4 regions of the Allocoprococcus similis genome follow, and region 4 is predicted to be linked to each of the others. Evidence: riboswitches for the same ligand, from Rfam matches in the RefSeq annotation. Region 4 holds a riboswitch; each other region holds the start of a gene.
The links. A riboswitch is a leader RNA that binds a small molecule or an ion and turns the genes downstream of it on or off. The one in region 4 is predicted to bind thiamine pyrophosphate.
Positions count from the first base shown of each region.

Region 1: it holds a riboswitch for thiamine pyrophosphate, as region 4 does, so the genes downstream of both, thiD (bifunctional hydroxymethylpyrimidine kinase/phosphomethylpyrimidine kinase) here and thiW (energy coupling factor transporter S component ThiW) in region 4, are expected to answer to the same signal.
Region 2: it holds a riboswitch for thiamine pyrophosphate, as region 4 does, so the genes downstream of both, thiS (sulfur carrier protein ThiS) here and thiW (energy coupling factor transporter S component ThiW) in region 4, are expected to answer to the same signal.
Region 3: it holds a riboswitch for thiamine pyrophosphate, as region 4 does, so the genes downstream of both, ACYQ5K_RS08260 (TenA family protein) here and thiW (energy coupling factor transporter S component ThiW) in region 4, are expected to answer to the same signal.

Region 1 is NZ_BAAHSG010000038.1:4,519-8,003, forward strand. Features, by position in the region: gene ACYQ5K_RS13645 (DMT family transporter) at 1-643, shown strand, start outside; gene ACYQ5K_RS13650 (hypothetical protein) at 698-1,324, shown strand; gene ACYQ5K_RS13655 (peptidylprolyl isomerase) at 1,406-1,924, shown strand; TPP riboswitch at 1,963-2,073, shown strand; gene thiD (bifunctional hydroxymethylpyrimidine kinase/phosphomethylpyrimidine kinase) at 2,286-3,098, shown strand; gene cytX (putative hydroxymethylpyrimidine transporter CytX) at 3,103-3,485, shown strand, end outside.
Region 2 is NZ_BAAHSG010000003.1:10,124-13,608, forward strand. Features, by position in the region: gene ACYQ5K_RS01235 (carbon starvation CstA family protein) at 1-770, opposite strand, end outside; TPP riboswitch at 1,071-1,175, shown strand; gene thiS (sulfur carrier protein ThiS) at 1,433-1,630, shown strand; gene thiF (sulfur carrier protein ThiS adenylyltransferase ThiF) at 1,637-2,278, shown strand; gene ACYQ5K_RS01250 (thiazole synthase) at 2,305-3,081, shown strand; gene thiH (2-iminoacetate synthase ThiH) at 3,094-3,485, shown strand, end outside.
Region 3 is NZ_BAAHSG010000016.1:114,774-118,258, reverse strand. Features, by position in the region: gene thiE (thiamine phosphate synthase) at 1-563, opposite strand, end outside; gene thiD (bifunctional hydroxymethylpyrimidine kinase/phosphomethylpyrimidine kinase) at 575-1,378, opposite strand; gene ACYQ5K_RS08260 (TenA family protein) at 1,375-2,049, opposite strand; TPP riboswitch at 2,273-2,372, opposite strand; gene ACYQ5K_RS08255 (IS1634 family transposase) at 2,598-3,485, shown strand, end outside.
Region 4 is NZ_BAAHSG010000018.1:44,982-48,466, forward strand. Features, by position in the region: gene ACYQ5K_RS09465 (TatD family hydrolase) at 1-761, opposite strand, end outside; gene ACYQ5K_RS09470 (hypothetical protein) at 968-1,258, shown strand; TPP riboswitch at 1,433-1,540, shown strand; gene thiW (energy coupling factor transporter S component ThiW) at 1,682-2,188, shown strand; gene thiC (phosphomethylpyrimidine synthase ThiC) at 2,462-3,485, shown strand, end outside.

The DNA of each region.
Region 1 (3,485 bases), on a different contig from region 4:
GGTTCTTGCGGTACACTGGAGCAGTTATATGCAGTCGATTCAGAGTTCGACTGTTGCTGTCGGGACGCTTACGGTATCTACATTTCCAGTATTTGTAATTTTTCTGGAGCCATATCTGTTTCATGAAAAACTGAAAAAATCAGATGTATTTTGTACACTGATGATGCTGGTCGGAGTTTTCTTTATCGTACCGGCATTTCAGATGGACAATCAGATCACACAGGGAGTTCTGTGGGGACTTTTGAGCGCGTTTACTTATGCAGTGCTTTCACTGATGAACCGGCGTTTTTCCTGTAAATACCCGGCGACATTGGTGTCCCTTTATGAACAGGGAACAGCGACGATCGTTCTGATTCCGACACTTTTTGTGTTAAAGCCGGTGATCACACTGGCAGATGCGGGTGTTCTGATGATGCTGGGAATTATTTTCACTGCGGTTGCACATTCTTTATTTATCGGTGGGCTTCGGACGGTCAAGGTAAGGACAGCGGGGATTCTGTCCGGACTGGAGCCGGTATACGGAACTCTGAGTGCATTTCTCTTTTTGAAAGAAGTTCCAAGCTTCCGGGAGTGCCTTGGTGGTGTGATCATTCTGGTTGCAGTTTTCTTATCGACACTGAAGCCGGAAGAGAAAGAAAAATAGCCGAAGATTCACTGGCAGGAAGGTTTGGCAGAAGGACAGAAAGGAAGGACTGGCATGAAAAAGGAACTGGAATATTTTACAATAGACGGTGAATTTGGCGGAAATCAGGACTGGTTTACCAATGTGGTCATGCATGTGGGTGGCTGCGCTGCGGCAACTGCATGCGACAGCTGTATCTATTTTGCAAGAAAATTTGGGATGAAAAGCCTGTATCCGTTTGATACATGGAAGTTGAATAAAGAGGAATATAAAAAATACAGCCAGATCATGAAGCCTTATCTGAGACCGCGGATCAATGGAGTTAACAAATTATATCTGTATACGGACGGATTCCGCAAATATCTGAAGGATAAGCAGAAAGATGGTGGAGTTTGTGTTTCTGCGGAAATGAAAGAATTTTCCGGGGAGCATACGGTGACGGAGGCAAAGCAGTTTGTCAGACAGCAGATCGGAAAGGAGATACCGATCCCGTATCTGATGCTCCGGCACAAGAATAAAGAGAAGTTTGAGGATTTTATCTGGCACTGGTTTCTGGTGATCGGTTATGAAGAAAAAGAGGACGGATTCTGGATCCGGGTTGCGACCTATGGGGAAGAAACCTGGCTGAACCTGGAAGAACTTTGGAATACCGGAGAAAAAGAAAAGGGCGGTATGATCGGATATCGTCTGGAAAATGTATAAAGACTTTCTAAAAACTATTTACGGACGGGAAAAGTTCCGTTACAATAGGTAGAGAAATCAATGAAAAGGAGATTGTATAAAATGGCAAATCCAATAGTAACATTTGAAATGGCAAATGGCGATGTGATCAAAGCGGAATTATATCCGGAAATCGCACCGAATACAGTGAATAACTTTGTATCTCTTGTAAATAAGGGATTCTATGATGGACTGATCTTCCACCGTGTCATCAGTGGATTCATGATCCAGGGTGGATGCCCGGATGGAACCGGAATGGGTGGCCCTGGATACAGTATCAAAGGAGAATTTAAGCAGAACGGTTTTGCAAATGATCTGAAGCATGAACCGGGCGTTCTTTCGATGGCGCGTGCAATGCATCCGGATTCAGCAGGATCACAGTTTTTCATCATGCATAAGACTTCACCACATCTTGACGGTGCATATGCAGCTTTTGGTAAAGTTACAGAAGGTATGGATGTTGTAAATAAAATTGCTGAGACGGCAACAGACTACAGTGACAGACCGCTGGAAGAACAGAAGATGAAAAAAGTGACTGTTGAGACTTTTGGAGAGGCTTATCCAGAACCAGAGAGAGTCTAACAGGAGTTACAAAGCAGACAACATTTGGAGAGACAGAATAATAAAGACGGGGGAGTCGGTGAAAGACAGGCTGAGAGGAAGCAAAAGAGCTTCGACCCTTTTTACCTGATACGGATCATGCCGTCGTAGGAAGTCATATTGATTTTTTAAGAGACACTTGTGCATGGCAGGTGTTTCTTTTTTTTCATAGGAAATTATGAAGGAACTTCCTGTGAAAAAAAGGCACTACGTGCCGGAGATGCGTACTTGCACGAAGATGAAGCATGTCGCAGGCAACTGTGCTCGGCGTGAGAATGTGCCAAGGCACATTCTTTTTATACAAAATATTCAGAATTATGGAAAAAGAGAGGAAGAGAGTCAAATGAGAACAGCACTTACAATTGCAGGAAGCGATTCAAGCGGAGGAGCAGGTATCCAGGCAGATATCAAAACAATGATCAGTAACGGAGTCTATGCTATGAGCGCAATTACGGCTCTTACTGCACAGAATACAACCGGAGTTACAGGAATTATGGAGGCAACGCCGGAATTCCTGGGAGAACAGCTGGATAATATTTTCACGGATATTTACCCGGATGCAGTGAAGATTGGAATGGTATCTTCAAGTGGTCTGATCACAAAGATCGCAGACAAATTAAAAGAATATGATGCGAAAAATATTGTAGTTGATCCGGTTATGGTAGCAACAAGTGGAGCAAGACTGATCAGCGAGGAAGCGATTGATGCGCTGAAGAGCCGCCTGCTTCCGATGGCAACCGTTCTGACTCCGAATATCCCGGAAGCAGAAGTGCTTGCAGGTATGAAAATCCAGTCGCAGGCGGATATGATAAAAGCAGCAGAAGAGATCGGCACCCAATATCACTGTGCAGTTCTTTGTAAGGGAGGGCATCAGCTGAATGATGCCAATGATCTGCTGTGGAGAGACGGTGGATATAAGTGGTTCTACGGAGAGCGGATCGACAATCCGAATACGCACGGAACAGGATGTACTTTATCCAGTGCGATCGCATCAAATCTTGCAAAAGGATATGATCTGGATGAGTCAGTAGAACGTGCGAAGAAATACATTTCCGGAGCACTTGCAGCAATGCTGGATCTTGGTAAAGGCAGTGGTCCGATGAATCATGGATTTGCAATTAAAAATGAATATACAGAAAGCAAAGTGGAGGAATAGAAGTATGAATGAAAAGGGAACCTCTATCTTTGAAAATGGACTGATCTGGTTTGGGGCAGGCGTGTCCCTTGCAGAGATCCTGACCGGTACTTATTTTGCGCCTCTTGGATTCGGAAAAGGAGTTCTGGCGATTATTATTGGTCATATCATAGGATGCACGATGCTTTTCCTTGCCGGAGTAATTGGTGGAAAGACCAGACGAAGTGCAATGGAAACAGTAAAAATGAGTTTTGGCGAGAAAGGAGGAGTCTTCTTCTCCTTCCTGAATGTGCTGCAGCTGGTTGGCTGGACAGCGATTATGATTTATGATGGGGCACTTGCAGCAAATGGTGTTCTTCATACCGGCAGATGGGTATGGTGTCTGGTGATCGGTGCACTGATCATCTT
Region 2 (3,485 bases), on a different contig from region 4:
ATGGTATCACGCGGCTGTTTTAAGATCCACATCGGAAGTACTGCTGTAAAGAAGATATATACAAATGTGATGTATGTCCATGTATCTTTTGTTGCTGTGATCGGTGCCAACATACCAAGACCAAGAGCAGCTACAGTAAAGATAAGACCGACAACTGTTTCTTTCCATCCGTGGAACCGGAACTTTTTCTGTACCAGACCGAAGATCATGGCAAATACGATAAACAGCAGGGAAATGGTTCCTGCAGCTCCGTTTGTCTTTGCTGCATCTGCAAGTTTTACGACACCGTCTACTTCTGTGTAAGCGTTAAATGTACCTGCAACCATATCTGCAAATGCTGCGATTACAAGAAGTGTAAACAGCCAGCAGAAAAGCAGGAATACTTTTCGTCCGAATTTACCGATATATTTTTCGATCAGAAGTCCCATAGACTTTCCTTCGTTCTTTACACTGGCATACAGTGCACCGAAGTCTGTAACAGCACCGAAGAAGATACCTCCAACGATGATCCACAGGAATACCGGAACCCATCCAAATACTGCCGCCTGAATTGCACCGGTAACAGGACCTGCACCTGCAATTGACGAAAACTGATGGCTGAATACGGTCCATCCGTCTGTCGGAACATAATCCTTTCCATCTTCAAATTTCTTTGCCGGAGTCTCTGCTTTTGGATCGATTCCCCACTTATTAGCGAGCCAGCGGCCGTAGAATACATATGCACAGCTAAGAAGTACTGCTGCGATCAATACGATAACTAATGTATTCATACTAATCCCTCTCTTTCTCTTCCAGTTAAAATAATTAAGTTTTAATAAGATAAATAAAAATTTTATTAAATTATTATAGTGGTGTTTTAACTCTTTAAAGTTCATTTGTCAATGGACTTTGTGCAATTTCGGCACGTTCACATGATTTTTTAGAGTATACTCTGTTTTTTTGTGCATTTTTCCATGCTCCGTGTTACAAAAACATATGACCGTTCTGTAAAAGCACTCCTGTAATATGCCCGGATATATTTTTATATTGATATTGACATTTTTCCTCAACCGAACTATACTGAACTTCGTAAATGAAACGGGGAGCTTGTTTGACAGGCTGAGAGGAAGTTCAGAACTTCGACCCATATACCTGATTTGGATAATGCCAACGTAGGAACGTATATTTTGATGATAACGGGAGATACATTGGTATCTCTCTTTTTTTGATATGCGGCGTCAAATACCATCAGCATACTCTGATGGTATTTGAGAAACAGGATTTCCTAAAATAATATGAAATTCTACATTCAACCAGGGTTTACACGAAAATGAATAAGGTAAAGTTGAGATTGGGCGAGAGTTCATGAAGGGGTACACCACCACGGGTGTAATTCTTTGTGGACTCTTTTTGCATTTTTAAGAACTTTTCCGTTTTGAAAGGAGGTTTTTCCATGATTACAGTTAATGGTAAAGAAGTTACTCTGACCGGGCCGCTTAGTGTTGCGGATTATCTGGAACAGAACAATTATCAGATTAAACGGATCGCCGTTGAAATGAATGGTGATATTTTACCAAAATACAGCTATTCTGACACCATGCTCAAAGACGGGGACCGTCTGGAAGTTGTAAGTTTCGTAGGAGGAGGCTAAAAAATCATGCATCATACACTTACAAAAGAAGAAATCTACACCGCCCTTGACGAGCGACATTCCCCGGAGACGCAGAAGCTTCTCTCGGCAGGAAATGTAGCGATTGCAGGGCTTGGCGGCCTTGGCTCTAATGTTGCTTATGCGCTTGCACGGATCGGTGTTGGTCATCTTCACCTGATTGATTTTGACGTAGTTGACATTACCAATCTGAACCGCCAGCAATATTTCATGGAGCATATCGGAATGTACAAGACCGATGCCCTGAAATCCCTGCTTCTGAAGATCAATCCGTATCTGGATATCCGCACAGACTGTGTAAAAGTTACGGACGATAATCTGCAGGAATTATTTGCAGATGCCACAATTGTCTGCGAAGCTTTTGATAATCCGGAAGCCAAAGCAATGCTGGTCAATGGAATTCTGGAACATTGCCCAGAGAAAAAGCTCGTATCCGCAACCGGAATGGCCGGCTATGGAAGCAGCAATACTATTATCACAAAACGGATCATGAAAAACTTTTATCTGTGTGGTGATGGCATGACAGCACCAACTTACGGTCATGGACTGATGGCACCGCGTGTTGCCATCTGTGCCGCACATGAAGCCAACATGATCACACGGCTGATCCTCGGTGAAGAAGAAATTTAAAAACATAAGAAAGAAGGAACTTTATTATGAGTACAAATGAAGATAAGTTTATCCTGGGAGGTCATGAATTCACTTCCCGTTTTATCCTCGGATCCGGTAAATTTTCTCTGGATCTTGTAAAAGCCTGTATCGAAAAAGCAGAAGCTCAGATCATCACACTTGCCCTGCGTCGTGCAAATGAAGGCGGTCTTGCAAATATCCTGGACTATATTCCGGACAATGTAACCCTGCTCCCAAATACATCCGGTGCACGTAATGCTGAGGAAGCAGTCCGTATCGCCAGACTTTCCCGTGAAGTCGGATGTGGTGACTTTGTAAAGATTGAAGTCGTTCATGATTCCAAATACCTGCTTCCGGACAACTACGAAACCATCAAAGCAACAGAAATCCTTGCAAAAGAAGGCTTTGTTGTCATGCCGTATATGTACCCGGATCTGAATGCTGCAAGAGCACTTGCCGATGCCGGAGCTGCCTGCATTATGCCGCTCGGCTCCCCAATCGGTTCCAATAAAGGACTCAGCACAAAGGATTTCATCCAGATCCTGATTGATGAGATCGATCTGCCGATTATCGTTGATGCCGGAATCGGTCGTCCTTCCCAGGCTTGTGAAGCCATGGAAATGGGAGCTTCCGCTGTTATGGCAAATACTGCTATCGCAACTGCAGGAGATGTTCCTGCCATGGCAGAAGCTTTCAAGAAAGCCATTGAAGCCGGACGCAGCGCTTATCTTTCCGGACTGGGACGCACCATTGAAAGAGGCGCAAGTGCATCCTCACCTCTGACAGGATTCTTAGAGGATTAGGAGGCAGTCAAAATGGAAAAATCACATATCAACGAAAGTATTTTAAGTGAGGAAATTCTGGAGGACCAGAAAAAGAACCGGATCGATCATATGACCTATCTTCCGGGTATGGAGGATATTGGTTCTGACGTAATGGATCAGGTAGTGGGCGCCATGAATGCTTATGATTATGACAAATATACGGAAGCAGATGTAAAGCGTGCTCTTGCACACGACATCCGTACACCGGAAGATTTTGCTGCTCTTCTTTCTCCTGCTGCTCTTCCGCTTCTGGAGGAGATTGCACAGGCTGCCCAGGAAGAGACGCGTAAGCATTTTGGCAACAGCGTTTATATGTTCACACCGATCTACATTGCCAACTACTGTGAAAACTACTGCATTTACTGTGGTTTCAACTGCCACAA
Region 3 (3,485 bases), on a different contig from region 4:
ATGATGGCAGATACAACAGCCAGCCCGTCAATTCCCATGGGCTTGAAACGCCCTGTATTTCCTTTATTGATACCGCCAATAACAACGATCGGCAAAGAAACGGCTGTGCGGATTTTCTGTAATTCCTCCATTGATACAGAATCAGCGTCGGTTTTAGTTCCAGTAGGGAACATTGCGCCAACTCCCAAATAATCTGCACCATCCTGTTGTGCCTGTATTGCTTCTGCAATGGAAGATGCAGATACTCCCAACAGCATATTTTCCCCAATTACTTTGCGGACGGCAGCCGCAGGTAAATCATGCTGTCCAATATGTACCCCCGTAGCCTGCACAGCCATTGCAATATCTATCCGGTCGTTTATGATAAGGGGAATATGGTATTTATCCGTAACCTGTTTCACGGCAACAGCCTGATTGTAAAATTCTAATGAGGACAATTCTTTTTCTCGGAGTTGTATCATTGTGCAGCCTCCTAAAATTGCCTGTTCTACCGCTTCTGTCAGGCTATCGCAGCTCATTAGTTGACGATCAGTAACAAGATAAAGTGTATAATCAAAGTTCATTTTGCACCTGCCTATTCTTTAGATAAACCATGCTGATACAATTCGTAGAAATGGTGCGTTGGGCCACAGCCTTTTCCAATCGCAAGAGAGTGTTCGATTGCCATTGTGACATAAGCCTTTGCAGATTCGACTGCAAGCGGAACACTTTTTCCCTTTGCAAGCTGGGAAGCGATTGCAGAAGAAAAGGTACAGCCTGTCCCATGAGTATTTTTCGTATCAATGCGGGATGTTTCAAAATGGTAGAAATTTTCTCCATTAAATAGGACATCAACAGCATTTCCTATATGATGTCCACCCTTGACAACAATCGCCTTACAACCCATGGCATATATTTTTCTTGCGGCAGCCTCCATATCTGAAACTGTGGAAATCTGCATATCTGCTATTTTCTCTGCCTCTGGAATATTCGGAGTAAGTACATCGGCCAGTGGAATTACTGTGTCTATCAAGGTGGAAACCGCCGTAGGATTCATCAATGGGCAGCCATTTTTGGCATACATAACCGGGTCGATTACGACATTTTGGGGCTTATATTGTAATAGTTTCTTTGCCACCGCTTTCATACATTCTGGTGTAGAAAGCATACCGATTTTTACTGCGTCCACTTCAATATCTTCAAATACGGCGTCAATCTGTTTTTCAATCATATCCGGGGTAATATCTTGGATGTCGATAACACGGCTGGTGTTCTCTGCAACAACAGAAACAATAACACTCATTCCAAATACACCGTGAGCAGAAAAAGTTTTCAAATCAGCCTGAATACCTGCACCTCCGCTGCAATCTGATCCGGCAATGGACAATACTTTTTTCATTTTGCATTTTCCTCCATTCTCTCGTTCCGATAGGCCATCTTCCAAAAAGCAAGCTCTAACAAACTTGCTTTTTCAAAAATATCAGCCAGATACTTTTTATTTGCTACTGATAACCCGGCACATTTATGCTCTGCAAAAGCAGACCATTCTTTGCAGCTTTCTGCATATTGTTCATCCGCATAATCTTTGATAAAGTCCCAATATCTTGACTGTCTGCTTGTAGGAACAGCCGCCAATTTGCGGAATATATAGCTGTAACTTAGCATACAGGGAAGAACCGCCATTAAAATTTCTTCATTCTTTCCATGTGACGCAATCTCAAACATGAAATCAATGTAATTTTGATTTTCAGGCAGAGGAGCGATCAGTTCAATATCATTATCCGTCATGCAAAATTGCTTTAGATAATCCAGACGCACTTCTGATTCCGTATCATTTACAAAATTCAGCATGGAATAGTAAAGCTGAATTTCTCTTAATGTATCAGCATGAAAAATTGCCTTGCCGTATATACGGGCATAGTTTTTCAGATAGATACTATCCTGAATCATATATCTCTTGAACTTTTCAAGAGGTAGCTTTCCAGTTTGCACTTCCTGCACAAATGGGGTAGCTGCACATTCTTCCCAAATGGGGATGTTGCGGGTTAAAATGTCTTTCATAAATGCCATGTTTGTTCCTCCTAAAATAAAAAAATAGAGCCTCTAAAACAATTAGAAGCTCTTTCAGACGCAATACGAGCGTAAGAAATTGCTTCCCTACGCCGGTATTAGCCGACAGGTCCAGAGGTCAGGTCTTACCTTTTTCAACTTGTTCAGTTCCCTCGCAAACACATATCATATCTTATTCAATTAAAAAGGACATTCCCAAAACAGAGAATGTCCAAAAAATACGAATCTGTATTCTTTAGCTCCCTGCGTTGGTATTAGCCAACAGGTTCAAAGGGTCAGGTTTTAACCTTCTCAACTACAAGGTAGTCCCCCTGCTTGAGTATTATTATAGTTAAGAAGTCCCGGAAAGTCAAGGTCTATAGAATTCAAGTTAGCAAACCTTATTGACGGGATTTTTCTGTGCTGCGCTGCGCGGGAGTTTGACAGTTGAATATCAAGAAAAGTACTTGCAGGTCTTATAAAACCTGCATTTTTTATGTCAATTTTTATGTTTTATATGCTGTTATTTTATGTTATTGTGTGTTATAATAAGCATTGGAGGGGTGCTTATGAATCTACATATAACAAAATCCAAAAATGCAGAATCCTTTTATATTGCAAAATCTTATACCAAAGCCAATGGCAAAACATCCTCTGTCATTGTCCGTAAACTCGGCACTTTGAACCAGCTCATTGTCGAACATGGGCCAACCAGGGACGACGTTCTTGCATGGGCAAAAAATGAAGTTAAGCTTGAAACCGAAAAATATAAAAAAGATCAGCAGACAAAAGCTGTCCAGATAACCTTCCATTCTGATCATAAGTTAGATTATGGCCAGCAGGTTCTCTACCGTGGCGGTTATCTTTTCCCACAGACTTTTTATTACCGCCTCAAGCTTGATAAGATCTGCCGGAAACTCCGCGATAAATATAAATTTAAGTATGATATCAACGCGATCCTATCTGATCTCATCTATGCCAGGATCTTAGAACCTGCCAGTAAACGGTCTTCCTATAAAACAGCTTCTGAATTTCTGGAAAAACCATCCTACCAGCTGCATGACATCTACCGGGCACTCGACGTTCTTGGAAATGAATGTGATTTTATCCAGTCGGAAGTTTATAAAAACAGTCATCTTCTCGGAAAGCGAAACGATGCTATCCTGTATTATGACTGTACAAACTATTTCTTTGAGATTGAGCAGGAAGATGGGGACAGAAAATACGGCAAAGGCAAAGAACACCGTCCTAACCCGATCATCCAGATGGGGATGTTTATGGACGGTGATGGGATACCTCTTGCTTTTTCACTTTTCCCCGGAAACGCAAATGAACAGACTTCCCTGAAACCGCTGGAAGGAAAAGTCCTCCAGGACTTTGGCTGTACAAAATTTATTTACTGCAGTGATGCCGGACTTGGTTCCGAAGCCATCAAAAAGATAAACCATGTCGGTGAA
Region 4 (3,485 bases):
TAGATGCCGTACAGATCTCTCGCATTTTTCTCTGTCACAGCAATCACTTCTTCCAGACTCATCTCTTTTAACTCTGCAATTTTCTCAGCCACATACCGGATATAAGAAGACTGATTCCGTTTGCCACGGTACGGCTCCGGTGCCATATACGGGCAGTCTGTCTCCAGCACGATCTTCTCGATCGGGATTGCAGCTGCGACATCTTTTAATTTCTTTGCATTCTTAAATGTGACGACTCCGCCGATTCCAATATAGAATCCCATCTTCACATATTCTTCAGCCATTTCACGCGAATAGGAATAGCAGTGAATAACTCCGCCAAGCCCCTGTGCATAATTTTTCATGATATACATGGTATCTGCGGCAGCTTCCCTGCTGTGGATGATTACTGGTTTTTTTACTTCTCCCGCGAGCTTCAGTTGCCGGATAAACCACTTCTGCTGTACCTCATGCGGTTCATTATCCCAATAATAATCCAGACCGATCTCTCCGACTGCAACCACTTTTTTGTTACGGCAGAGTTCTTTCATATGCTGGATCTTATCTTCGTTAAGTTCTCCAACCTCATCCGGATGCACACCGATTGCAGCATAAACATATGGATACTTTCCGGCAAGTGCCAGAACCTTCTCACAGGATTCATAAGTCGCACTTACATCCACGATTGTTCCGACTCCAAGATCCGACATAGATTTTAAAAGCTCATCCCGGTCCTCGTCAAACTGTTCATCATCATAATGTGCATGTGTATCAAATATCATTTTCCTCGTCTCGCTTTCTTTTTACTGACTGCTCTCAGATGTTCTAAGTATACCACACATTCTTAGCCGCTGAATAGTCACTTTTTTTACTTGCTTATCCGGTTTCTTCTATGTATACTATAGATAGTGCAAATAGATCACATCTGCAAATGTATGGGGAATATATTTCTGAAGATTCTGATCAGATATTATAGGAGGATTTTAAAATGAAAGTATTTGACACTGTAAACAATGTCGAGCTGGAAGCCGACACAAAGAAACTTGTAGACATTATGGTAGAAGGACGTCAGGTTGATGTATACCTGAAAGAAAAGAAGTCTGACGAAGACGGATACATGAGCTGGGATGTAGAGCACTGGTCAGCAATCGACAAAAAGCGTTTCATCCGCTGCTACTCTCTGGAAGGCCGTGTCCTCAGCGAGTCTACCGGACACAACATCTATGACCTTTACAATGAATTCAAACCGGAAGATGCTTTAAAGGTAGAACTCAGCTAATCTCTGCTGTATTCTACATAAGACGGTAATGAAATTCCGGACGGGCAGAACCTTCTGTCCGTCTTTTATTATACAAAAATCTACTCTGATTCTGCACAATGTCTTTTCTGAGATACTTTTTCATTTCCTCTTGTCAAATCCGGCTTGCCGCGCTATAATTCTACTTGTACAAGTTCATATGTACCAGGGAGCTGGAGATTACCGGCTGAGAGGGGATTTATTTGTCCCGACCTGTAACCTGATTTGGATAATGCCAACGGAGGGAATGTATACCATGTATTTGATAGAGATGCCTCCGCATCTCTTATTTTTTTACATGACATATCAGGAACACGAAGATGATGTGTTCAGTGATTACGGACAGCAGGAACTCCACTCAGGTGTGGGGTTTCTTTTTTATTTAAAAGGAAGGAGAACTCTACTATGAAACAAAATAATACAACAAAGAAACTCGCACTTGCCGGTGTTCTCACCGCGCTTGCAATCGTCGGAAGCTTTATCAGCGTACCGGTTGCCGGAAGCAAATGCGCTCCGGTACAGCACATGGTCAACATTCTTGCCGCCGTAACACTTGGTCCTGCATGGGGCGTTGGCATTGCATTCTGTGCAAGTTTACTCCGCAATCTGCTCGGTCTCGGAAGCTTTATGGCTTTTCCGGGAAGCATGGTCGGTGCTTTATGCTGTGGTCTTGTCTACAAAAAATGCCACATCTTAAGTCTTACCTGCCTTGCCGAAGCGATCGGAACCGGATTCCTTGGCGCACTTGCCGCTTATCCGGTTGCTTTGTATCTGATGGGAATTGCGCCGGCAGGACTTTTCGTTTATGTCGTTCCATTCCTTATTTCCACTGTCGCAGGAAGCATCCTTGCTTTCATCCTGATCACAGTTCTGGAAAAAGGCGGCGTTATGTCTCAGATCCGCGAAGCATAATCATCGTTCATTTTTACAGCACTCTGCTGTAAATGAAACCGCGTTACACCGGGGACACCACCTTGTATCGCGTAATAAAAGGCAGAGATTTTCAAATAAAATCCTGTTCATTGCCGGAAATTTTCCGACAAAGGCGTTAGCAATTCTATCATTCCGAACTGGAAGTGTACCCATCAGGCTGTGTCTGGTTTTTTTCGTGTACGCTGTCCGTGTTTTGCTGACGCCAGATTTTTGTGATACTCACAAACCAATAAGAAACGGAGGCAAAACAACATGAGAAATTACACAACCCAGATGGACGCTGCCAGAAAAGGAATTCTGACTCCGGAAATCGAAACCGTAGCAAAAAAGGAACATATGCCTGTTGAAAAGCTGATGCAGCTTGTCGCAGAAGGCAAGGTTGCCATCTGTGCCAACAAGAACCATACCTGCCTTGACCCGGAAGGTGTCGGAAGTATGCTCCGTACCAAGATCAATGTCAACTTAGGCGTTTCCCGCGACTGCAAAGATTATAATATTGAAATGCAGAAAGTTATGAGTGCCGTTAATCTCGGTGCAGAAGCAATTATGGATCTTTCCAGTCACGGTAATACCCAGCCATTCCGTCAGAAGCTGACACACGAGTGCCCGGCTATGATCGGAACTGTACCGGTCTACGACAGTGTCATCCATTATCAGAGAGACCTGGCAACTCTTACTGCACAGGATTTTATTGATGTTGTCCGTCTTCACGCAGAGGATGGCGTTGACTTTGTCACTCTTCACTGTGGAATCACAAGAAAAACCATCGAACAGATCAAAAAGCATAAACGTAAAATGAACATCGTAAGCCGTGGCGGAAGTCTTGTCTTTGCATGGATGTGCATGACCGGAGAAGAGAACCCATTCTATGAGCATTACGATGAAATCCTCGACATCTGCGAAGAATATGATGTTACCATTTCCCTTGGTGATGCCTGTCGTCCGGGATGTCTTGCTGACGCTACTGATGTGTGCCAGATTGAAGAACTCGTCCGCCTCGGAGAACTGACCAAGCGTGCATGGGATCACAATGTACAGGTTATGGTAGAAGGTCCTGGACATGTGCCGCTGGATCAGGTTGCTGCGAACATGAAAGTACAGCAGAGCATCTGCATGGGTGCACCTTTCTATGTACTTGGACCTCTGGTAACAGATATCGCTCCGGGTTATGACCACATCACTGCAGCCATCGGTGGCGCTGTTGCTGCAATGAGCGGAGCCGCATTCCTGTGCTATGTCACACCGGCTGAACACCTTGCACTTCCAAACGTAGATG